DNA from 2 places in the Stenotrophomonas sp. YJH_SMC_6 genome. Region 2 is predicted to be linked to the other one. Evidence: riboswitches for the same ligand, from Rfam matches in the RefSeq annotation. Region 2 holds a riboswitch; the other holds the start of a gene.
The links. A riboswitch is a leader RNA that binds a small molecule or an ion and turns the genes downstream of it on or off. The one in region 2 is predicted to bind glycine.
Positions count from the first base shown of each region.

Region 1: another riboswitch for glycine. It lies ahead of gcvP (aminomethyl-transferring glycine dehydrogenase); the one in region 2 lies ahead of AC5P9N_RS05610 (trimeric intracellular cation channel family protein).

Region 1 covers NZ_JCAFUM010000018.1:53,026-64,924, reverse strand. The annotation lists gene AC5P9N_RS19550 (amino acid permease) at 1-1,070, shown strand, start outside; gene AC5P9N_RS19545 (VOC family protein) at 1,174-1,584, shown strand; gene gcvP (aminomethyl-transferring glycine dehydrogenase) at 1,678-4,545, opposite strand; glycine riboswitch at 4,608-4,710, opposite strand; gene AC5P9N_RS19535 (multidrug effflux MFS transporter) at 5,010-6,236, shown strand; gene AC5P9N_RS19530 (siderophore-interacting protein) at 6,377-7,273, shown strand; gene AC5P9N_RS19525 (hypothetical protein) at 7,342-7,734, shown strand; gene AC5P9N_RS19520 (M2 family metallopeptidase) at 7,854-9,818, opposite strand; gene AC5P9N_RS19515 (phosphoethanolamine transferase) at 10,473-11,899, opposite strand, start outside.
Region 2 covers NZ_JCAFUM010000004.1:128,858-140,756, forward strand. The annotation lists gene AC5P9N_RS05590 (NAD(P)/FAD-dependent oxidoreductase) at 1-724, shown strand, start outside; gene AC5P9N_RS05595 (hypothetical protein) at 816-1,271, opposite strand; gene AC5P9N_RS05600 (nuclear transport factor 2 family protein) at 1,277-1,708, opposite strand; gene AC5P9N_RS05605 (GIY-YIG nuclease family protein) at 1,780-2,055, opposite strand; glycine riboswitch at 2,096-2,185, shown strand; glycine riboswitch at 2,199-2,304, shown strand; gene AC5P9N_RS05610 (trimeric intracellular cation channel family protein) at 2,387-3,004, shown strand; gene AC5P9N_RS05615 (3-deoxy-7-phosphoheptulonate synthase) at 3,173-4,246, opposite strand; gene AC5P9N_RS05620 (hypothetical protein) at 4,542-4,799, opposite strand; gene AC5P9N_RS05625 (DUF6616 family protein) at 4,912-5,250, opposite strand; gene AC5P9N_RS05630 (DNA alkylation repair protein) at 5,298-6,038, opposite strand; gene AC5P9N_RS05635 (MarR family winged helix-turn-helix transcriptional regulator) at 6,035-6,535, opposite strand; gene AC5P9N_RS05640 (sensor histidine kinase) at 6,608-7,906, opposite strand; gene AC5P9N_RS05645 (response regulator transcription factor) at 7,939-8,646, opposite strand; gene AC5P9N_RS05650 (aspartyl protease family protein) at 8,753-9,682, shown strand; gene AC5P9N_RS05655 (serine hydrolase domain-containing protein) at 9,750-10,913, shown strand; gene AC5P9N_RS05660 (DUF6445 family protein) at 10,942-11,553, opposite strand; gene groL (chaperonin GroEL) at 11,688-11,899, opposite strand, start outside.

The DNA of each region.
Region 1 (11,899 bases), on a different contig from region 2:
TGTGGTGGGTGCAGCTGGTGATCGTGATCGCCGCCGAGGCGGTGGGAGCGGCCGGGCTGCTGGCCACCGTCTGGCCAGCAGTACCTGTACCAATGGCGGCGCTGGCCTTCATGCTGTTCTTCACCGCGATCAACCTGCTCGGGGTGAAGAACTTCGGCGAGTTCGAATTCTGGTTCGCCATCCTCAAGGTGGCGGCGATCCTGGCCTTCATCGCCATCGGCGTGGCGCTGCTGATGGGCTGGCTGCCGCAGGTGACCTCGCCGGGCCTGAGCAACTTCACCGAGCATGGTGGCTTCGCACCGAAGGGCCTGGCCGGTATTGGCGCTGCACTGCTGGTTGTCGTTTTTGCCTTCGGTGGCACCGAGATCGTCGCCGTTGCGGCGGCAGAGACTGAAGATCCGGAGCGCAGCATCGCCCGTGCCATCCGCACCGTGGCGTGGCGCATCCTGGTGTTCTACATCGGCTCGCTGAGCGTGATCATCGCCGTCGTGCCGTGGACCAGCGAAGCGTTGAAGTCGCCGTTCGCCGCCGTGCTGGACATTGCCCGTATTCCGGGCGCCGGCACCGCCATCACCCTGATCGCGGTGATCGCGCTGCTGTCGGCACTCAATGCCAACCTCTACGGCGCCTCGCGCATGATGTATTCACTGGCGCAGCGCCGCGAAGCGCCGGCGGTGCTGGGCTGGACCGATCCGCGCCAGGTGCCGGTGATTGCCGTGCTGGCCAGCGTGCTGTTCGGTTTCGCCGCCACGGTGATGGAACTGCTGTTCCCGGACCGGGTGCTGCCGGTGCTGCTGAACATCGTCGGTTCCACCTGCCTGCTGGTGTGGACGCTGTCGCTGGTCTCGCAACTGGTGTTGCGGCGCCGCGCGGATCGCCTGGGTACCCGGCTGCCGTTCCGCATGGCGGGCTTCCCGTGGCTGACCTGCTGCGCGCTGGCGATCCTGGCGCTGATCTTCGGCCTGCTGCTGAGCGAGTCGCACACCCGCCTGCAGTTCCTGTCGATGGTGGCGCTGACCGCCACGATCGCCGCCGGCAGCGCCATCGCGCGGCGCATGCGCGAGGCGTGACTGAAGCTGCCGGCCAGCGGCCGGCACTACCACGGGGGCTGCACATCCGCCGTGCCATCCTGATCGTGTGGGCCGTCATCGGCCCGTCGACCGGGAGTACCGCATGCTGCGCAGTCGCCCCTTCCTGATGTTTACCGGCCAGGCCGAGGCCGCCCTGGCCCTGTACGCCGAGGCCTTCGCCGATTTCCGCCTGCTGGCAATGCAGCGCCATCCGGACGGCGCCGGTGCCGGCGTGCCCGGGCAGGTCCGACAGGCCATCTTCCTGCTCGGTGGCACCCACTACCTGTGCTTTGACAGCCTGGACGTGCACGATTTCACCTTCAGCCCGTCGATCTCGCTGTTCGTCGAGTGCTCCGGCGCCGAGCAGTTCGAGCGCGCCGCGCGCGTGCTGGGCGAGGGCGGCCACTGGCTGATGCCGGTGGGCGACTATGACTTCAGCAACCGCTACGGCTGGGTACAGGATCGCTTCGGCGTGTCGTGGCAGTTGAGCCTGGGGCAGATGCCGGACCCGTGATCGGGATTACCGTGGATGTGGACCCTGGTCCACCCGCCCTCATGAAAACGGCCCGCTTGCGCGGGCCGTTCTCTTTACCGATGCCGCGAGGAATCAAGCCTCGACTTCATCATCCTTGTAGGCATCGACCGGGATGCAGGCGCACATCACGTTCTTGTCGCCGTACACGTTGTCGACGCGCGCCACCGGCGGCCAGTACTTGCTCTGCTTCAGGCTGGCCAGCGGGAAGGCAGCCAGTTCGCGCGGGTAGGCGTGGGTCCACTCGCTGGCGGTCACCGCGGTGGCGGTGTGCGGCGCGTTCTTCAGCGGGTTGTCCTCGCGGTCCAGACGGCCGTCTTCGATCGCGGTGATCTCCTCGCGGATCTGGATCATCGCGTCGATGAAGCGGTCCAGCTCGTGCAGCGATTCGCTCTCGGTCGGTTCGACCATCAGCGTGCCGGCCACCGGGAAGCTCAGGGTCGGGGCGTGGAAGCCGAAGTCGATCAGGCGCTTGGCGACGTCCTCGGCGCCGATGCCGCTGGTCTTCTCCAGCGGGCGTACGTCTAGGATGCACTCGTGTGCCACCAGGCCGTTGCGGCCGGTGTACAGGGTCTTGAAGTGCGGGGCCAGGCGCTTGGCGATGTAGTTGGCGTTGAGCTGCGCGACCTGGGTGGCCTTACGCAGGCCTTCGCGGCCCATCATCGCGATGTACATCCAGCTGATCGGCAGGATCGAGGCGCTGCCGAAGCTGGCGGCGCTGACCATGCCGACCGGGCCGTTGTCACCCAGCTTGCCCGGCAGGAACGGGGCCAGGTGTTCCTTGACCGCGCACGGGCCGACGCCCGGGCCGCCGCCGCCGTGCGGGATGCAGAAGGTCTTGTGCAGGTTCAGGTGCGAAACGTCCGAACCCCACTTGCCGGGCTTGGCCACGCCGACCAGGGCGTTCATGTTGGCGCCGTCGGTGTACACCTGGCCGCCGTGCTGGTGGATGATCTCGCAGATCTCGACCACCTCTTCCTCGAACACGCCGTGCGTGGACGGGTAGGTCATCATGATCGCGGCCAGGCGGTCGCTGTACTTCTCGGCGTTGAGGCGGATGTCTTCAACATCGACATTGCCGTTGGCATCGGTCTTGGTGACCACCACCTTCATGCCGCACATCTGCGCCGAGGCCGGGTTGGTGCCGTGCGCCGAATCCGGGATCAGGCAGATGTCGCGGTGGCCTTCGCCGCGCGAGCGGTGGTAGGCGCGGATCGCCAGCAGGCCGGCGTACTCGCCCTGTGCACCGGAGTTCGGCTGCAGGCTGACCGCGTCGTAGCCGGTGCATTCGACCAGCATCGCTTCCAGCGTGTCGATCAGTTCCTTGTAGCCCAGCGCCTGGTCGGCCGGCACCAGCGGGTGGATCTGCGAGAACTCCGGCCAGGTCACCGGGATCATCTCGGCGGTGGCGTTGAGCTTCATGGTGCACGAACCCAGCGGGATCATCGTGCGGTCCATCGCCAGGTCCTTGTCGGCCAGCGAACGCAGGTAGCGCAGCAGCTCGTGCTCGCTGTGGTGGGTGTTGAACACCGGGTGGGTCAGGAACGCGGACTGGCGCAGCAGGCCGGCCGGCAGCGCGTCGGCGGTGCTGGCATCCAGCGCGTCGACGTCCAGCGAGGCACCGAACACCGCAGCCACGGCGACGATGTCGGCGCGGGTGGTGGTCTCGTCCAGGCTGATGCCGACCGAGTCGCTGTCGATCGCGCGCAGGTTGTAACCGGCGGCGCGTGCCTTGGCATGGATTTCATCGGCATGCACGCCGGTGACGTGCAGGGTGTCGAAGAAGTCGCCACCGACCTGCACGCCGGCATTGCGCAGCGCTGCGGCCAGGATCGAGGCCAGTCGATGGGTGCGGCGGGCAATGCGGGTGAGGCCTTCCGGGCCGTGGTAAACGGCGTACATCGAGGCCATCACCGCCAGCAGCACCTGCGCGGTACAGATGTTGGAGGTGGCCTTCTCGCGGCGGATGTGCTGTTCGCGGGTCTGCAGGGTCAGGCGGTAGGCCGGGTTGCCCTGGGCATCGATCGAAACGCCGATCAGGCGGCCCGGCATCGAGCGCTTGTAGGCGTCACGGCAGGCCATGAAGGCGGCGTGCGGGCCACCGAAGCCGAACGGCACGCCGAAACGCTGGCTGTTGCCGACCACGATGTCCGCGCCCCATTCGCCCGGGGCAGCCAGCAGGGTCAAGGCCAGCAGGTCGGTGGCCACGGCCACCAGGCCGCCGCGTGCGTGCACGGCATCGACCAGCGCCTTGTAGTCGCCGACCTGGCCGAAGGTGTCCGGATACTGCAGCAGCAGGCCGAAGGCTTCTGCTTCCAGCGCTTCGGCCGGGGTGCCGACGCGCAGCACGATGCCCATGGGCTCGGCGCGGGTACGCAGCAGTTCCAGGGTCTGCGGGTGCACGGCGTCGTGCACGAAGAAGGTGTCCGACTTCGACTTGGCCGAACGCTTGGCCAGGGTCATCGCTTCGGCGGCGGCGGTTGCTTCGTCCAGCAGCGAGGCGTTGGCGATTTCCATGCCGGTCAGGTCGGCGCACAGGGTCTGGAAGTTGATCAGCGCTTCCATGCGGCCCTGCGAGATTTCCGCCTGGTACGGGGTGTAGGCGGTGTACCACGCCGGGTTTTCCAGGATGTTGCGCAGGATCACGTTCGGCGTGTGGGTACCGTAGTAACCCTGGCCGATGAAGCTGCGCAGCACGGTGTTCTTGTCGGCGATCGCACGGATCTTCGCCAGTGCCTGCACTTCGGTCATCGACTCCGGCAGTGCCAGCGGTGCCGGCGACTTGATCTTGGCCGGCACGATGGCGTCGGTCATCGCATCCAGCGACGCGTGGCCGACGACGTCGAGCATCTGCGCGATCTCGGCGTCGTTGGGGCCGATGTGGCGCTCGACGAACGCGTTGTGGTGCTCGAGCTCACGCAGGGAAGGGGTGTTCTGGGACATGGCGAAGGATCCGTCAGGAAAGGGCACACGCACGGGCACAAGCCGCCGGTCGGCGGTCTGCGGGGCGCCCCTCTGTCCTTTTGCCTGAGAGTTTAAAAGCGCGGCGGACCGCAGCTTCGTGCCCCTTCGGCGCCGGATCGAACCGGTCTCTCCAGAGTTGTGTTACGGGTGGTATCGGGCCTGAGCGATTACGGGCGTTGCGCCTTCGGCAGCGGTATTCCGCTTCTCCCACCGTGTTGCCCGCCGATTATAGCCCGTTGCGGGCGCGGCGGCCGCCTTCGGTCCTGGAGGCCGCGCCTGAATGGCCGATGGCCCGTCCGTGCGTTTTGTGCACTGATGCATGGCATCAGGCGCAATCCCCACCTATGATGGGCGGATACCCGAATTCATCTGGCGCCGTCCCTGCTGCAGGGGACCGGCGCCCGCCGTGCGTGCCGCGCATGGCCCTGCCGGACGCCTTTCCCATGACCGCCGCTGTTGCTCCCTCCACCCGCCGCATGGCCCTGCTGCTCGCCGGCCTGGCCATGTTCGGTCCGTTCTCGATCGACACCATCTTCCCGGCGTTCCCGCAGCTGGCCCAGCGCCTGGCGGTGGACGAGGTGGCGGTGCAGCAGACCATCAGCGTGTACCTGCTGTTCTACGGCCTGATGAGCCTTGCGCACGGCCCGCTGTCCGATGCCTGGGGCCGCAAGCGGGTGATCCTCGGTGGCCTGGTGGTGTTCGTCGGCGCTTCGGTCGGCTGCGCGCTGTCCACCGACCTGACCACGCTGCTGGCGTTCCGTGCGCTGCAGGGCCTGTCAGCAGGCGTCGGCATGATCGTCGGCCGCGCGGTGATCCGCGACCTGTACCACGGACACGACGCGCAGCGCCTGATGAGCCAGGTATCGATGCTGTTCGGCATCGCTCCGGCCATCGCACCGATCATCGGCGGCTGGATCCTGCTCAGCGGCGCCGGCTGGCCACTGATTTTCTGGTTCCTGGTGGTGTTTGCGCTGCTCCTGCTGGCGGCCACTGCACGCTACCTGCCGGAAACCCACCCGGTGGAGGCACGGGTGCCGTTGTCGCCGCGCGTGCTGCTGCGTGATTACGTGCGCATCGGTTTCAACCCGCGGTTCCTGCGCCTGGCGCTGGCCGGCAGCATCGGTTTCGGCGGCATTTTCCTGTACATCTCCTCGGCGCCGGTGTTCGTGATGCAGCACCTGCATCTGGGCGAGGGTGGTTTTGCCTGGCTGTTCATCCCCACCATCGGCGGCATGACCACCGGCTCGTTCCTGTCGGGGCGCATGGCCGGGCACACCACGCCCACCCGCCAGGTGTCCATTGGTTTCGGCCTGTGTGCGCTGTCGGTGCTGCTGAATGTCGGCTACGTGGCGCTGTCGCCGCAGTTCGTGCTGCCGTGGGCGGTGCTGCCGATCTTCCTGGGCGGCATGGGCATGGCATTGATCTTCCCGATCCTGGCGCTGGCGGTGCTGGACATGTACCCGCATCAGCGCGGCCTGGCCTCGTCGCTGCAGGCCTTCGTGCAGCTGATGATCAGCACGGTGGTGGCCGGCGTGGTGTCGCCGCTGCTCAGCGCCAGCCCGCTGCACCTGGCGCTGGGGCAGGCCGCGTTCTTCGCCGCCGGCTTCGTGTTCTGGTACTGGGAACACCAGCGTGAACGCGCGGTACAGGCGGCCTGCACGGGCCATTGAGCAGCGCGCAGGGGTAGGGCCGGCCGCTTTGCCCGCAACGCTTGCGAAGAGGAACGACCGGACTAGGCTGGGCACTCCAGCCAGCCGGTGCGTGGATGCACGACAGCCAGCCAATCCGAGGTCGTTGCATGAGGTTCCCCATGGCTGCGCAGCAGACCTACCGCCTGTTCGAGGTGGCGCTGAAGGAGCGCCGCGTTCTTTCCCCTTCCCTGGACCGCATGGTGTTCACCGGTGCCGACGTGGCGCGGATGAAGACCGAAGGCCCTGACCAGCGCATCAAGGTGTTCTTCCCCTTGCCCGGCCAGGAGGTGCCGCAGGTCCCCAGCGGTGAAGACTGGTACCCACGCTACCGGGCCCTGCCGGACGACAAGCGCCCGCCGATGCGTACCTACACCATCCGCCAGTTGCGCGCGGAGCAGGGCGAGGTCGACGTCGATTTCGTCATCCATGGCGAAACCGGCCCCGCCTCGCGCTGGGCCATGCACGCCCGCCCAGGCGACCGCGTGGTGCTGCTGGCCCCGGACGCCGACTGTGCCGAGAGCAGCGAGGGCTGGGAGTGGAAGCCACCGGCCGGTGTCGGCCAGGTGCTGCTGGTGGCCGATGAAACCGCGTTGCCTGCGGTGGCCGGCATCCTCGAGGAACTGGCGGCCATGGTCGACCCACCGCGCACGCTGGCGCTGCTGGAGGTGGCGCAGGCCGGTGATGCGGTGCACCTGAAGGCGCCCTCCAGCGCCGAGCTGGTCTGGCTGCCGCGCGGGCAGGCCGCCTACGGACAGCGGTTGCTGCAGGCGGTCCAGGCGCGGTTGGCAGCGACCTCGGGCGTGACTGCCGGCGATGCGCTGGAGGAGATCGACGTCGATACGCAGATCCTCTGGGAGCAGGCCGAAACCGGTGTGGCCGGGCCGCTGTATGCCTGGGTGGCGGGCGAGGCGGGGGCGGTGATGGCGATCCGCCGCCACCTGGTGCGTGATTGCGGGCTGGACCGCCGCGCGATCACCTTCATGGGCTACTGGCGGCACGGCAAAGTGCTGGACTGAGGGGTGTGAAGCGTTGCTGCGGGCGGGGTGCGCTATCCTTGCGCCCCCCTTCGCAGCGGTACCGCACCATGTCCACCAGCTCCAAGACCCGCCGCGACCAGCGCCGTCGCCAGGAAAAGCAGGCCGCCAACAAGGCCGCCGCGCAGGCCTCGCCGGTGGAGCCGCATGCGGAACTGCGCGATGCACAGCGCACCCTGCTGGCCGGTGTCGTGCGCCGCGACGGCGAATGGGTGCTGGGCATGGATGGCCGCATTGCCGGCCACAGCGAAAGCGCCGCACAGGTGCTGGCGCTGATCATGCAGGCCGGTGAGTTGCACGAACGCAATGGCACGCCGGTGCGCCTGATGTACTCCGACGCGCTGCGCGATGCCGCACAGGCCGAAGCCAGGGAGAAGGGCCAGACCTTCGAGGAATTCAAGGCCGAGCTGGCCGCAGCGATGGCCGCGAAGAAGAACAGCTGACCGCTGTTGCGGTAGAGCCGGCCGCTGGCTGGCTGCCAGACGGATTTTCACCGTGCAGTTGCCGGCCGGCGGCCGGCACTACCGGAAAGGGGCGGATCCTTTCGGACCCGCCCCTTTTTTCATTTCGCCGCCGGGGCCGCGTTGGCCTGCCAGCCGCACATCTGGCCTTCGTTCTGCTGCTTCAGCCACTCGTTGACCGGGGTGAAGTACTCGATCATCGGGCCGGCATCGAGCTTGTCGGTACCGGTCAGCTCCTTCAGCGTGGCCTGCCACGGCTGGCTGGCACCCTTGCTCAGCATCGCCCAGTACTTCTGGCCGGCTTCCTTGTTGCCGTAGAAGGTGCACTCATGCAGCGGGCCCTTGTAGCCGGACGCGTCGCACAGGCCCTTGTAGAACTGGAACTGCAGGATGCGCGCCAGGAAGTAGCGGGTGTACGGAGTGTTGCCCGGCACGTGGTACTTCGCGCCCGGATCGAAGAACTCTTCGCCACGGGTGCTGGCCGGCGCCACGCCCTGGTACTTGGCCTTCAGGTCCCACCACGCCTTGTTGTAGTTGTCGGCAGTGATCGAGCCATCGAACACGCCCCAGCGCCAGCGGTCGATCATCAGCCCGAACGGCAGGAACGACACGCCTGACAGCGCCATGCGCATCTGGTTGTTGATGACCGCCTCGCGGCTTTCGGTCGGCGCATCGACCAGGCCGATCGAGCTGAGGTACTTGGGCGTCATCGCCAGCACGATGGTGTCGCCGATCGCTTCATGGAAGCCATCGTTGGCACCGCCCTGGAACAGCGGCGGCAGCGGGTTGTAGGCCAGGTCGTAATAGATGTGGCCCAGCTCGTGGTAGATGGTGGTGAAGTTCTCTTCGTTCGGCTTGATGCACATCTTGGTGCGCACGTCGCCTTCCATGTTCATGTCCCAGGCACTGGCGTGGCAGACCACGTCGCGGTCGTCAGGCTTGATGAACTGGGTCTTTTCCCAGTAGGACTGCGGCAGCGACGGCATGCCCAGCGACACGTAGAAGTCCTGCGCGCGCTCGGTCATCTGCTTGGCGGTACGCAGTTCGGCCTCGCGCTGCGCCTTGTACTGCGCGGCCACGTTGGCATCCTTGCCGGCCTTGGCCAGCGCCGCGCTCAGGTTGGTCTGGTACTGCTTTTCCAGCGCCGCGGTGATGTCCAGGCTGCCGGCGCCCGGGTACGGTTCCAGCTGGTCCCACAGGTTCGACCAGTCCTGCTGCCACATGTTGCCCAGCAGGTGCGCGGCGATCAGGCCATTGCCTACTTCGGCCTTGTCCTTGCCATAGGTCTTGTCCAGCTTGCCGCGCGCGTAGCAGTGCAGCTGCTCGTACATCGGCTTGACCTGTTCCCACAGGCGGTCGGTTTCCGGGCCGATCTGCTCCGGCGGCATGTCGTAGCCGCTGCGCCACATCTGGCCGGCATCGGTGAAGCCCATGCCCTTGGCGCCTTCGTTCACCAGGCCGACGAACTTCTGGTAGTCGCCGCGCATGCTCTTGGTGGTGCTGTGCCAGCCCTGCCAGGCGTCAAGCTGCTTGTCGTAGTCGCGGCTGCGCGCCAGTACCTGTTCCAGCTCGCCCAGCTGGCGGCAGGAGTTCGGATCGTTGGCGTCGGTGCAGTACTTGCCAGCGCCGTAGCTGCCTTCCATGCGGGTGGCGATCTGGGTCAGCTCGGCCAGCTTGGCCGGATCGCGCGGCGCCGGCATCGAGGACATCAGTTTCAGCAGGTGGATCGCGCGCTTGCTGTCCTCGCTCATCGGCTTGCCATCGAACTTGGCGGCCTGCTCGATCCAGCTGTTGAGCTGGGTCAGCGAGCGCTCGTTGGCCTTGGCCGCGATGCGTTCCGAATCACTGTTGATGTAGGTGGAAGACAGCCACTGCGCCGAGGTCATCTCCGGGTAGGCGGCCTTGAATTCGGCATTGATGCGGGCCACGAACTGGTCGGCGGTTTCGCCGGCCGGGGCGCTGCTGCTGGCGGTATCGGTGCCTGGGGCAGCTTCCTTCTTGCAGGCGGCCAGGGCCAGCGTGGCGGCGGCGATTGCCGAGGCCAGCAGGAGATGACGGTGTTTCACGGGCGGTCCTTGGGTGGTGAACGACGGCCGAAGGCTAGTGGGCAGTGGCTGCGACCGCAAGTGGCGGAAGTCGGCCGGGTTCGGCAGGGCTGCGCCCTGCACCCGCAGAAGCAACGGCAACGGCCAAAGCAACAGCAGAAGCGGGCTATCCGTGGGATGGCGGGGCGGTGTGGGCTTGCAGGACACGCCGTAAACCCATCCATGGGGGCTCGATGGCGCCATCCATGGCGCCAACGGTCCTGCAAGCCCACACCGCCCCACCTCTGACAGATCGCGGCGGCCGTTGGTGGGTGTCGACCTTGGTCGACACATCTGTCAGGTATCGAAAATCAAAATGGGGTCGGATCCGTTTTCCTCAGGAAAACGGATCCGACCCCAAGGTCGTTCCAACAGATCGCGGAAATCTGTCGAAGGCGGGGTGGGTCCGGTTGCGGGGGCGTGAGCCGCATGGATGCGGCGACCGAGCTTACATGGACGTACTTGCAGCGTCCCCCGCAACCGGACCCACCCCGCCAATCCACGGAATGCCAGCTTTTGCTTTTGCTTTTGCTTTTGCTGTTGCTGTTGCTGTTGCTGTTGCTGTTGCTGTCGAGGCTGCCGGCCAGCGGCCGGCACTACCGCAGGTGCAGGGCTGCAAGCCCTGCCGAACAACCCTCAACCTTCGCAGTTGGCGAACAGGTCGCGATCGCGCTCGTACAGCGAGGTCTTGACCTGCATCAGGCCCAGCACCGACGGGAACAGGTTGTCGTGGTCGGTATAGGCCGCCGAACGCTTGCGCACGCACTGCAGGTCCAACCCACGGCTGCTGGCGAAGCCCGGCGAGAACCACATCGTCATCGGTACGCGGGTCTGCTCGGCCGGAGCGATCGCATACGGCACGCCATGCAGGAACAGGCCCTTCTCGCCCAGCGATTCACCATGATCGGACAGGTAGATCATCGCCGTGTCGTAATCCTGCATGCCCTGCAGGGTGCCGATGGTCTTGCTCAGGAAATGATCGGTGTACAACACCGCGTTGTCATAGCTGTTGGTGATCTCTTCGCGAGAGCAACGGCCGATGTCACGGGTGTCGCAGGTTGGCTTGAAGCGCGCGAAGGCTGCCGGGTAACGCTCGAAGTAGGCCGGGCCGTGGTTGCCCAGCTGGTGCAGCACCACCACGCGGTCGCCGGGCTTGGCACGCACCTGGGCGGCCAGGTCCTGCAGCAGGATCTCGTCCATGCAGCGGCCATCGGCGCACAGCCCCGGCGTGGTCGCATCGGATAGCGACTGGAACTCCAGCCCTTCGCAGACGCTCTTGCAGCCGGACTGGTTGTCACGCCACAACGGCGCGATGCCGGCGCGGTTCAGCACGTGCAGCAGCGACTGGTGTGCACGGATCTTCTTTTCATCGTAGTCGTGGCGTCCCCACGGCGAGAACAGGCACGGCAGCGATACTTCGGTGCTGGTGCCGCAGGAGTGCATGTCGGGGAAGTTGATCACCGGTGCCTGAGCCAACTCCGGGGTGGTGTTGCGGCCACCGTTGAGCCCCCAGTTCTGCGCGCGCACGGTTTCGCCCATGACGATCACCAGCAGGCGCGGCTTGCTGGCCGGGGCGCGTGGCGTGGCCTTGGCGTCGGTGCCGATCGGCAGCTTCGGCGCGCGCTGCACCGGGTTGTCGCCACGCAGCGCGCGCGGCATACCGAGCAGCACGTTGGCCGGGGTGGCGAGATAGCGTACTTCGCGCTGGTTGCGCATCAGCGCCGAGACATCCTGGAACGAGATCAGCGCACCGCCAACTGCGGTCGTCGCCGCCACGACCAGGAAGCCGAGTCGCCACAGCAGGCTGCGGCCCCAACTGCGTCGGCGCAGCTGCACGCGCCACAGCACCACCATCGGCAGCACGGCCAGCAGCAGCACCGGCCACAGCAGCGATACGGTCATCAGCTCGCGGCTCTCCTTCGGGTCGGTCGCCAGCACGTTGCGCAGCATGTCCGCATCCAGATAGATGTGGTAGCGGCTCATGTAGTGCGCAGCGAACGCCGTCACCAGCAGCAACAGGCTGATTACCACTTTGGCATTCCAGCGCCAGACCAGGATGCCCA
Region 2 (11,899 bases):
GCGCAACGAATTCCGCCACATCGACCCGGCCAGCGCCAAGGTGCGGCTGGTCGAGGCCGGCCCGCGCGTGCTGTCCTCGTTCCCGGAAGTACTTTCGCTGAAAGCACGCCGCCAGCTGGAAAAGCTGGGCGTGGAAGTGCTGACCGGTACCCCGGTGAGCGACATCGACAGCCAGGGCTTCACGCTCGGTGACCAGTTCGTACCGGCCCGCACCGTGGTCTGGGCCGCCGGCGTGGCCGCTTCACCGCTGGCGCGCACGCTGGACGTGCCGCTGGACCGCGCCGGCCGCGTGCCGGTGCAACCGGACCTGACCCTGCCCGATCACCCGGAGCTGTTCGTGGCCGGTGACCTGGCCGCACTGAGCCAGGCCGACGGCAAGCCGGTACCCGGCGTGGCACCCGCTGCCAAGCAGATGGGCAAATACGTGGCCGAGGTGATCCGCGCACGCCTGCACGGCAAGCCCGAGCCCGGCCCGTTCAAGTACGCCGACTACGGCAACCTGGCCACCATCGGTCGCATGGCCGCGATCGTGCACTTGGGCCGGCTGCAGCTGTCGGGCGTGCTGGCCTGGTGGTTCTGGCTGGCCGCGCACGTGTTCTTCCTGATCGGCTTCCGCAACCGCATCGTAGTGCTGCTGAACTGGGCCGTGGCGTACTGGAGCTACCAGCGCAGCGCGCGCATCATCTTCGGTGATGACCAGGAAGACCGGCGACCCCGACGGTAGTGCCGGCCGCTGGCCGGCTGCCGCGCGGTCCGTCCCCTCTCCGCAGGAAAGGGCTCTGACTCCGTCAACATCATCAATGCATGGCGTGGATCTACCGCTTCATCGGGCCGCCGGGCGCCCGCCGTTTCGACCATGCGCGGCAGAAGTCCTCCTTCCTTGCGGTGTCGGCAATCTGCGCGGCACTCCAGTTGCGGGTAATCCAGATCGTCAGTGCCGTGCTGCTCAGATGCCAGCGCAGCATGTCGTGCCGTGGCTGCCGCCAAAGATGGCGGCGGGCAATCCAGAACGCCTCCCGTTCCAACTCTGGCACCTTCTTCTTCATCGCGTCGTCGTCGAAGAACTGCGCGGCGAAACTCCAGGGATTCATCGGCTGAAATCCTGTTCGCGGTTCACTGCTGCACGCAGCCACACCACTGGGCGCACGGTCTGCTGGCTTCGGCCAACCGCCCACCAGGGCAAGCCCGAGCAGGTACAGCAGGCCAGGCAGCAGTGCGATGCCGGCGGCCAGTACGACGACGGAGACCCATGCCTTACCGGCGGCACGCATCGTGCTCACTTCGCCTTCGGTTTCGGGTACCACAACGCGTTGACGATGACCCAGCGCTGGTCGAAGCGCCCCATGTGGAAGTAATCGACGAACCACGGCGTTTCCAATCGCACCGAGGCGGCATTGCCGGTCACGTCCAGCACCGTGCAGCGGCGGTCCCATTGATCCTTCGGGGTTTTCAGCGCGCCCTGCTTCGTCAGCGCGACCAGTTCTTCCTTCGACATGCGGCGCAGGCCCAGCCGCTCGTCGGGCGTATCGCCGAGGACCGCGCGCTTGGCCAGGTCCGGGTGCAGGGAGCGGGCGACGCGCTGCGGGTCGGCCTCCAGCTGGCCGTCGACGTAGTCATGGCAGGTGGCTTCGATGGCCGCGAGGGTGGCCGGGTCGACAGCCGGACTGGTTGACGCGGAGAGAGCGAACAACAGGGCGACGGTGGACATCCGGGTCTCCAGCGCTGAGGGCTGGGCGATCATCGCATGGCGGCACAGAGGCATCCATGTATGCCATGGATCTACAGGGACCCAGCATCCACCGCCTGCAGCCAGGCCAGCTTGCGTTCCCGCGGCTGCTGCTTGAGCTGCCATTCGGCCCGCGAGGCGGCGGCCCGGTCCGGGTATTCGCGCACGGCCAGCACGCGCAGCGGTGGCCGGGCCCGGGTGTAGCGCGCGCCCTTGCCGGCCTGGTGGGCGGCGAAGCGCGCGTCCACGTCGGTGCTGATGCCGGCGTAATAGCTGCCATCGCGACATTCGAGCAGGTACAGGAACCACGGGCGGAGGGACGGGGCCATGCCCGGATTATGCCGTGCTGCACTGCAGCGGATATACTGGCGCCCGAATGCAGGAGAGAGGCGCCGCGCTGGCGCCCGCCGAAGGCGCAGGCTCCCATGATCGCTCAGGCCGGTGGGCTGGAATCCCACCAACCATGCATTCGACTCGCCGAGCTGGAGAGAGGTCACCGGGCATGCCCGGGACGATCCGCCGAAGGGGCACGCGGCCCATGCCGCTGAACTCTCAGGCAAAAGGACAGCGGGAGCGGCACCGGTCATCGTCATTCCGTCATTGCGCAGGCAATGGCGGCGTCCGCGCATGGCCGGCCCCACCGCGCCCGGAGCCTGCCCCATGTTGCTGTCCATCATCTACCTGATCGCCATTTCCGCCGAAGCCATGACCGGCGCGCTGTCCGCCGGCCGCCGCCGCATGGACCTGTTCGGCGTGGTCATGATCGCCTGCGTCACCGCACTCGGCGGTGGTTCACTGCGCGACATCCTGCTCGGCCACTACCCGCTGGGCTGGGTGAAGCATCCCGAGTACCTGGGCTTCACCGTGTGCGCGGCGCTGATCGCCACCTGGGTCGCACGCTGGATGCACCACTTCCGCCGCACCTTCCTGGTGCTCGATGGCCTGGGCCTGATCGCCTTCACCCTGATCGGCTGCTCGATTGCGCGCGAAGCCGGCCATGCGATGCCGATCGTGCTGATCGCCGGCATGCTGACCGGCGCGTTCGGCGGCGTGCTGCGCGACATCCTCTGCAACGAGGTGCCGCTGATCTTCCAGAAGGAGCTGTACGCGATCATCGCGCTGCTGACCGGCGCGGCCTACCTGTTGCTGCTGCACTGGGGCGTGGCCGACGCCACCGCGATCCTGTGCTGCCTCGGCGGCGGCTTCGCGCTGCGCCTGCTGGCGATCCACTACCGCTGGGAAATGCCGAAGTTCGTGTACCACGACGAAGTGCATTGAGGTTCGCGCGGCGGAATCCGCACCACCCCGGCGATGTACCTGGCGCTGTCGCTCATGCGCAGCGCCAGGCGCATCGCCGGTGCAGATGGGCCGGACTCCAACTCCGACCGGCCCTGATCGCGGCCGCACCCCCGCAGGCGCTGGCCGCCATCCACACACGTGCCGCACTCAAGCGGCTTCGGACACCTTCACGTCGCGACGGGCGCGCACGGCCGCGGCCAGTCGCTCCAGCACCGTCACGGTGGTGTCCCAGTCGATGCAGCCATCGGTGATGCTCTGCCCGTAGACCAGCGGTTGGCCTTCCACCAGTTCCTGGCGACCACCGACTAGATGGCTCTCGATCATCACACCGACGATGCGCTGTTCACCGTCTTCCAACTGAACGGCGATGTCCTCGATCACCTTCGGCTGGTTGTCCGGGTTCTTCAGGCTGTTGGCATGGCTGGCGTCGATCATCAGGCGCGTCGGCAGCTTGGCCTTGGCCAGCGCCTGGCAGGCCTCGGCGACACTGCCTGCATCGTAGTTCGGCTGCTTGCCGCCGCGCAGGATCACATGGCAATCCGGGTTGCCAGTGGTCGACACGATGGCGGTGCCGCCCTGCTTGGTGACCGACAGGAAGTGATGCGGATTGGAGGCCGCACCCACCGCGTCGGCGGCGATCTTCACGTTGCCATCGGTGCCGTTCTTGAAGCCGACCGGGCACGACAGCCCCGAGGCCAGTTCGCGGTGCACCTGGCTTTCGGTGGTGCGCGCACCAATGGCGCCCCAGGCCACCAGATCGGCGATGTATTGCGGCGAGATCACGTCAAGGAACTCGACGCCGGCCGGCAGGCCGAGCTTGTTGATGTCGCGCAGCAGGCCACGGGCAATGCGCAGGCCCTTGTCGATCCTGAAGCTGCCATCCAGGTCCGGGTCGTTGATCAGGCCCTTCCAGCCCACCGTGGTGCGCGGCTTCTCGAAGTACACGCGCATCACGATTTCAAGTTCCCCGGCCAGCGCGTCACGCAGCGGCTTCAGGCGCTGGGCGTACTCGATGGCGGCCTTCGGGTCGTGGATCGAGCATGGGCCAACCACCACTGCCAGGCGGTCGTCACGGCCATGCAGGATCTGGTGCAGGGCCGCGCGCGAGGCGCTGACGGTGTCGGAGGCTTCATCGTCACACGGCAGCATCGCCAGCAGCTGGGCAGGCGGTGTCAGCGGTTCGATGGTGCGGATACGCAGGTCGTCGGTGTGCGGGGGCATTGGGGGAGGTCTCCGGAACGTTGGGGGTCCCCAGCGTGGCGGCATGAAAAAAGCCGCCAGGTTCGCTGGCGGCTTTCGGGAATGCGTCTGAAGCTTTCTTCAGGGTGAGCGCAGTCCTTCCTCCGCCAATGGCTTCGGAAAGTAATACCAGTAAAAGCGGGTGGCGGCTGCGTTCATGGGTTGTATTGATAGCACAGCTTTTGCGCAGTGCAAAATGTTTCATCCGCAACTGGGGACGCGGTTCAGCGAGATGCGCGCCGGCCCTGCCCACGCGGCGGCAACCACGCAACGTCGCTCATTTGCCATGCACTTCCACATCCAGCAGCAGGCCCTCATGGATGTCGGCCCAGCGTTCCAGCACGCGATCCAGTTCCTGCCGGGCCTCGTCCAGCTGCTCGGGGTTGAGCAGGGAACGCGCGGTGTAGAGATCGGAAACCAAGCGCCGCAGGGCCGATTCCTGGATGGCCACCGACGGCCCCTCCAGCCCCGGCAACTGCAACGCCGGGCTGTCGCCAAGAGGGCCGAACAGCGTGACCTGGAGCGTGCTCTGCATGATCGACCTTCCTGCGGATGGACATGGGCAATGTCCTGTTTACCGCGTCTGGGTGACAGGCGCATGTGCCACCCATGCCCAGCACCGGGATCTGCCGGCGTCTGCCGCGCCGCTACAAGGCGGCCAGGTCGGCAAGGTGCTGGGCCATGCTGTCCATCGCGCCTACCGCCTGGGTGGTGGTGAAGTACTCATGCCAGCCGGTAGCGGCAATGCCGGCCATCAACGCATCGACCTCCTCGCGGCTTGCACAGCGCCAGACCGCATAGAACTGCTCATCGCTGCCGTGCGGTACGCCCGAGGCAATGCGGCCCATCGCCAGCGGCGTGATGCGGACCGGATCGAACTGCTGCATGCCGGCGCCGATACGGGCGAAGAAGGCGTTCCGCTGCTCGGGCGGAAGTGTGGTCCAGGCAGGGGTGGCGGTGTAGAGCTCGATGAAGGTGTGCGACATGGTGGTTCTTCCTTGAGGGTTCGGGGGGTGCCGGCCAGCGGCCGGCACTACCGGAGCGAGCGCAGCGCGCGTTTGCGGATGTAGGCGTTGGCGTCGCTGTGGCGCTCATGCTGCCAACGCGTACACAGCTGGCGCAGCCACTGCGGCTGGGTCTTGCCGGCATCGTTGAGCCAGTTTCCGACCGAATCCTGCACATAGCGTTCCGGATCGTCGGCCAGTGCTTCCAGCAGCGCGGATACATGTTCCGGGTGCTGCTTGAACAGTGCGATATGCGTGGCCCAGACACCGCGCGGACGCAGTGCTTCGCAGGCAAAGCGGCGCAGGTACGGCGATGTTTCCTGTGACCACGGTTGCAGGTGCTCCAGCGCCTGCAGTGGTGCGGCAACGATGTCCGTGCGTAGTGCCAGCCACGCCCATTCGCGCACACCGAAATGGGGGTCATCGGCCAGTGTGCGCATCTGCTGCAGTTTCCCTGCCAGCGTTGCGCGGGCATCGCTGCCGATCAGGTAGCAGGCCCAGCCACGCACGGTATCGGAGCTGTGATGCTGCCAAAGCGCAGGCGCCCCCTGCCCCGCCTCACGCAGCAGTTGCGCAGCCAGGGCCATGCGCAGCGTGATGCCCTTGCCTGAGGCGTCCCGCATGCGTTGCTGCGCCTCCGGTGCAAGCGCAGGCGCCACCACCTGCAGCAGCGCGGCAAAATCCACTGCCAGGCATTCTGCCAGATGGGTGGCGGGGACGCGGCCGGTGTTGAGTGCTTGCCGGCGTTCCGCAGGAATGGCCGTGCTCATGCTGCGGATTCCCGCCCGGCGTCCGTGTGCTGCCAGACCTTGTGCAGCAGCTGTGACAGCTGCTGCTGTTCATCAGCATCCAGGCCGTTGAACAGCCCACCGATCCATTGCGTGTGCTGCTCGAACAGCGATTCGGCCAAACGCTTTCCCGGTGTGGTCAACACGATCTGCAGGCGGCGGCCATCCCCGTCGTCGTTGCGACGCTGCAGCAGGCCTTCGCGCTGCAGGCCATCGAGCAGGCCGCTGATGGTGGCGCGGGTCACGCCGGCGCGCTCGGCCAGCACATGCGGCGGCAGTGCGCCACCGGCCCCGTGCAACAGGAACAGCACGATGAAGCGACCCTCGCTGAGCCCATGCGGTGCCAGCCGCGCGGCGCAGTCGCGATCGATCGACGAGGACAGCGAGAGCAGCTGGAAACACAGGCGCAGCGGCGCGATGTTGGCGTGACCGCGTCGCTGCGCTTCCTCGATCAGGGCATGGTGCTTGGCTTCGATCATCTCAAGTACGTGATATGGTTAGGCGCCTAATCATACAGCCGAACAGCCGCTGCCTGTAAACCACAGCCGATATCAGGTGAACTTTCCCAGCAGCAGGCACGCAATCAGCCCGCCGCCCTCCCGGTGCAGCAGCTGCAGTTCGCCCGCGTGCCGCCTCGCCACATTGGCGGCCACTGCCAGCCCAAGTCCCGCTCCACCGGTGGTGCGACTACGAGAACGCTCGCTGCGCTGGAACGGTTGCAGCAGGCGTACTCGGTCGCCCTCGGCGATACCTGGGCCCCGATCCATCACCTCCAGCTGGACCCCTCGCTCAACCACGGCAAGCCGCAGTTCCATCGCCCCGGCATAGCGATCGGCATTGTCGATAAGGTTGTCGAACGCGCGCCGAAGCAGCAGCGCGTCGCCGTGCCAGGGCAGACTGTCCGGCCCCTGGATGGAGATCTCGACACCGCGCAGCAACGCTGCCTGCACGCACTCCTCCAGCAGCGCGGCCAGATCCAGCGGGCGCATCTGCAACGGCTGCAATTCGCCGCGTGCGTAATCGAGCACCTGCTCGATCATCGTGTCCATGCGCTCGATGTCCGCCACCATCCGGGCCGCCTGTGGTGTGGGCGCGAACTCGGCGCGCAGTCGCAGGCCGGTCAATGGTGTGCGCAGGTCGTGCGCCACTGCAGCCAGCATATGGGTCATGTCCTGGGCCTGCGCACGCAGGCGCTCTCGACCGGTGCCGATCGCGGCGGCCAGCATCTGTACCTCGCGCGGGCCATCATCCGGCAGGGGCGTGTCGGCTTGCAGGTCCACACGTGCACTGGCATCGGCCAAGCGTCGTAGTGGACGCCCCAGCCGGATCGATGCCCACGCCGCCAGCGGCGCCAGCAACACGGCACCGCCCAGCAGCGCCAGTATCACCTGTCGCCGCCAAGCTGCCAGATCACTGTGATCGCTGCCGACCACCCGCCAGCGGCCATCGGCCTGGCGCACGCCCAGTTCAAACGGCGGCCATTGCATCGCGGTCAGCAGCGCGGCCTGCGCCTTCAGTACACCGACCCGCGCCGTGCCGTCGAGCACCTCGCCGCCTTCGATGACCTGCACATCAGGCGCCTTGCCCTGTCCGCTCCAGACCAGGCGCACCTCCTTCGCCGGCAAACCCATCTGCAGCGCCGCCAACTGGGTGAGCCAGTCACTGGCACTGCCCTGTGGTGGCGCATCCTGCGTCGCCAGATGCAGGCCCAGTGGTGCCGCGGCCTGCTCCCCCCGCAGCACCTGCACGGCCTGGTCCAACCGCATCGGTGGCGGCGCGGGCCGAGGCATCCAGCCAACCACGGCCACGCTGACCAGTGTCGCCAGCAGCAGGCTGGCCAGGGCCAGCATCGTGATCCAACGCGCGGTCGGCCACCGGCTGTTCACAGCACCTGTACCTCGGCGTGGAAGCGATAGCCTTCGCCACGCGATGTCTGCACCAGGGCTTCCGCACCGGGTGAGGCCTGCCCGAGCTTGCGGCGCAGGCGGCTGATCGCCAGGTCGACCGCGCGGTCGACGCTGTCACTCGGTTCGCCACGGCTCAGCTGCAGCAGCTGCTCGCGCCCCAGCACCCGCCCGGGGCGTTCGGCCAGCGCCAGCAACAGGCTGAATTCACCACGGCTGAGCACCAGCTCGTTCCCATCCGGCGCCAGCAGGCGACGTTGTTCCGGCAGCAACCGCCAACCAGAAAAGCGCAGTTCACTGGCTACCCGCGCGCGCAGCTTGTCCTGCCGGCGCAGCAGCGCGCGTACCCGCGCCAGCAGCTCGCGCGGGTCGAACGGCTTGGCCAGGTAGTCGTCCGCGCCCATCTCCAGGCCGATCACCCTGTCCGGTGCGCTGCCCATCGCCGACAGCATCAGGATCGGAATGGCCCGTGCCTGCAGCCGGCGGCAGACCGACAGGCCATCCTCACCGGGCATCATCCAGTCGAGGATGATCACGTCCGGGCGATCGACCTGCAGCAGCACGTCCAGCGCCGTCGCGTCCGCTGCCACCCGTACCCGGTAGCCATGCAGCAACAGGCAATCGGCGATGGCATCACGGATGCTGGCGTCGTCATCGACAACGATGACACGGGCGGGAGTTGTCATGCAGGCAGTATCAGGCAGGTCTGTATCAGGACGGTATCAACGCCGATATTCCCGCGATACGGCGCTGCGCGCCAATGGTCACCCATGATCACTGCGGAGACCTGCCTTGCGCCTCATTCCATTCGTCCTGCTTGCTGCCCCGCTGGCTGCGCTGGCGTCCGATTCCCCCGAACACATCCTGCCGATGTGGATGCAGGGCGGTCATCCGGCCGTGGCCGTGTCGCTGGACGGGCGTGCCGAACCGCTGCGCTTCGTGGTCGACAGCGCTGCAGGCGCCACGCTGGTCGATGACCGCGTCGTGCGGCGCTACGGTCTGGGAGATGCGGATGCGGAGGTATCACAGGCCCAAGGGGCAAGTGCAGCCTCCGCGCGGCTGCAGCGCATACGCAGAACGTCCTGGCAGCTGGGCAGTTGGCAGCTGCAGGCCCAAGCCATGAAGGTCGATCTGTCGTCGTTGCCGAAGGACGATGATCCAGCCATTGACGGCTTGATCGGCAACGATCTGACCGGACGCTGGGACACCCGTTGGGACTTCGGCCGCAATCAACTGGCGCTGTGGACACCCGGCGGATTGAACCTGGAAGGACCGGGTTGCCAGCCCAATGCGCTGCCCGGACGCACTGACGACCTGCGCCAGTTCGGCTTCATCATGCTTGCACTGGGCGCGCCCACGGTGGACGCCATCGCCGTGGTCGACACCGGTGCCGCGCAGACCGTCCTCAACGCCGAAGCAGCCCGCGCACTGGGGCTGCGCACCGACGGCAGCGACGCACGGGTGCGGGTGCGTGAAAAGGGCACCGAAGGCCTGGGCGGCGGAAAGCAGGCAACCTGGCTGTACACCCTGCCCGGCATGGCCGGCAACGGCTGGCAGCACCCCTCGATGGAGGTCCGCATCAGCGAACTGCCAGTGTTCAAGGCGATCGGCCTGGAGGGCCGGCCGGCGCTGATCCTTGGTGCGGATGCAATGCGCGGCGGCCAGGTGGACATTGGTGCCGGCGCGTCCCGGATCTGCCTGCGCCGGCCGCAGGCCAGCTGACATCCGGCAATGACGCCAGCGGCAGCCTGGCGTAGCATCGCCGTGCGCCCCACCAGGAGTTCCACGCATGTGCCGTGCTGCCCTGATGTTGCTGACGCTGTTCCCGCTGGCCGTGCTGGCTGCACCTCCCCCGGTACCCTCGCCGGCCCGCATCGACGCCGAAGCGCAGCGGTTGATGCAGGCCGCACAGGCGCGCGGCATGGCACTGGCGGTGATCGACGGCGGCAAGGTGGTGCACGTCGCCGCCTACGGCGAGCGCAATACCGCAGGCGAACCACTGCGCACCGATACGGTGATGTACGCCGCCTCGCTGACCAAGATGGCATTCGGCCATCTGGTCGCGCAGCTGGCGCAGGACCGCAGGATCGATCTGGATGCCAGCATCGCCACAGCGCTGGACAAGCCGTTGCCGGATTATCCGCCCGAAACGAAGAAGTACGCCGACTACCGCGTGCTGGCCGATGATGCGCGCTGGCGCCAGCTCACCCCTCGCCTGCTGCTCAACCATGCCAGTGGCTTTGCCAACTTCGGGTTTCTTGAACCGGACGGCCGGCTGAAGTTCCACTTCGATCCAGGCAGCCGCTACGGCTATTCCGGCGAAGGGCTGATCCTGCTGCAGTTCGTGATCGAACGCGGACGGCTGGGCGAGGATGTGGGTGCGTTGATGCAGCAGCGGGTATTCGACCGCTTCGGCATGACCCGCACCAGCATGATGTGGCGCGGGGACTTCGCCACCAACCTGGCCGACGGCTGGACCATGGAGGGCACCGCCGAGCCGCACGATGAGCGCAGCCGCGTGCGCGCGGCCGGTTCGATGGATACCACCATCGCCGACATGGCCCGTTTCGCCGCCGGCTACGTGCGCGGCGATGGGCTGTCAGCGACGATGCGCAAGGAGCTGGTGCGGCCGCAGCTGCCGATCACCACCGCCAGCCAGTTCCCCACCCTGCAGCCGGAGCTGCCGAAGGCGCTGCAGCGCAAGGACCTGGCGGCCGGCCTGGGAGTGGTGACGTTCCGTGGCCCGCAAGGCGCGGGCTTCTACAAGGGCGGCCACGATGATGCGGTCGGTAATACGCTGGTGTGCGTCGAGCAGCAGCAGCGCTGCGTGGTGATCCTGGGCAACGATGTGCGCGCCGAGGCGACCTTCCCGGCGCTGGTGGCCTTCGTGCTCGGCGACATCGGCGTACCGTGGCAGTGGGAGTACGGCGCAGCGAAGGCATTCGTGAAGTAGATCCACGCCATGCGTGGATGACCTCCCTTCAACGCGCCTGCTCGAAGAACATCAGGTAGACCAGCCGCCCATTCTCCGGCCGGTCGCCGAAGGCCGGGCCGGCGGTATGCCAGAACCACGGGCGCAGCAGCACCAGACGGTTGAAGCGCATCGGGATGCGCATGGTCATTTCCCACTGGCTGTCGTCGACGCTGTCGCGCTCGATGATGTCCCGATGCATGTCGCCGCCGTTGGCGTAGCCCAGCGCAGCCAGCTCGTGGGCGTTCAGCGCCATGCGCTCGGTGTTGGTGCGGCGATGGCGGAAGAACTCGGTACCCCCTTCGCAGTGCTCCGGGGCGCTGAGGTAGAGGATGCCGGACCAGTGCGAATGGTCGGTGTGCACCTTGGCGCGACCCACATCGCTGGCCAGGGTCAGCCGGAACTTGCCGTGCGACTGCAACGGATTGACCGGCCGCAGCGGCTCGTTGACCAACCGCGACGCGGCCTCGGACAGGCCGTCCAGCTCCAGCCGTTCGAGCGAATTACGCCCGGGGAATGCCCCCTCCTGCGCCGGGTAGGTCAGGCCCAGGCCGGCCTGGCGCAGGCCGTGTGCATCGGCTGGAGAAAGGAAGTCGTCGACGACGATGAACGAGGTAGGCATGGTCTGCGAGCGTAGCGACGCGGCGCCATGGCGGCAACCGGGCAACAAAAAAACCCCGCCTCGCGGCGGGGTTTTTCCTTGCATCGGGGAGACGCGCCGGCCAGGGCCGGCAACGTCCGACGCGGGCGTGGACCTTAGAAGTCCATGCCGCCCATGCCACCCATGCCGCCCATGCCACCGGCGCCGCCCATGGCCGGCTCGTCCTTCTTCGGAGCTTCGGCAACCATGGCTTCGGTGGTGATCATCAGGCCAGCGATCGAGGCCGCGTTCTGCAGCGCCGAACGGGTCACCTTGGTCGGGTCCAGGATGCCGAACTGCAGCATGTCGCCGAACTCGCCGGTGGCGG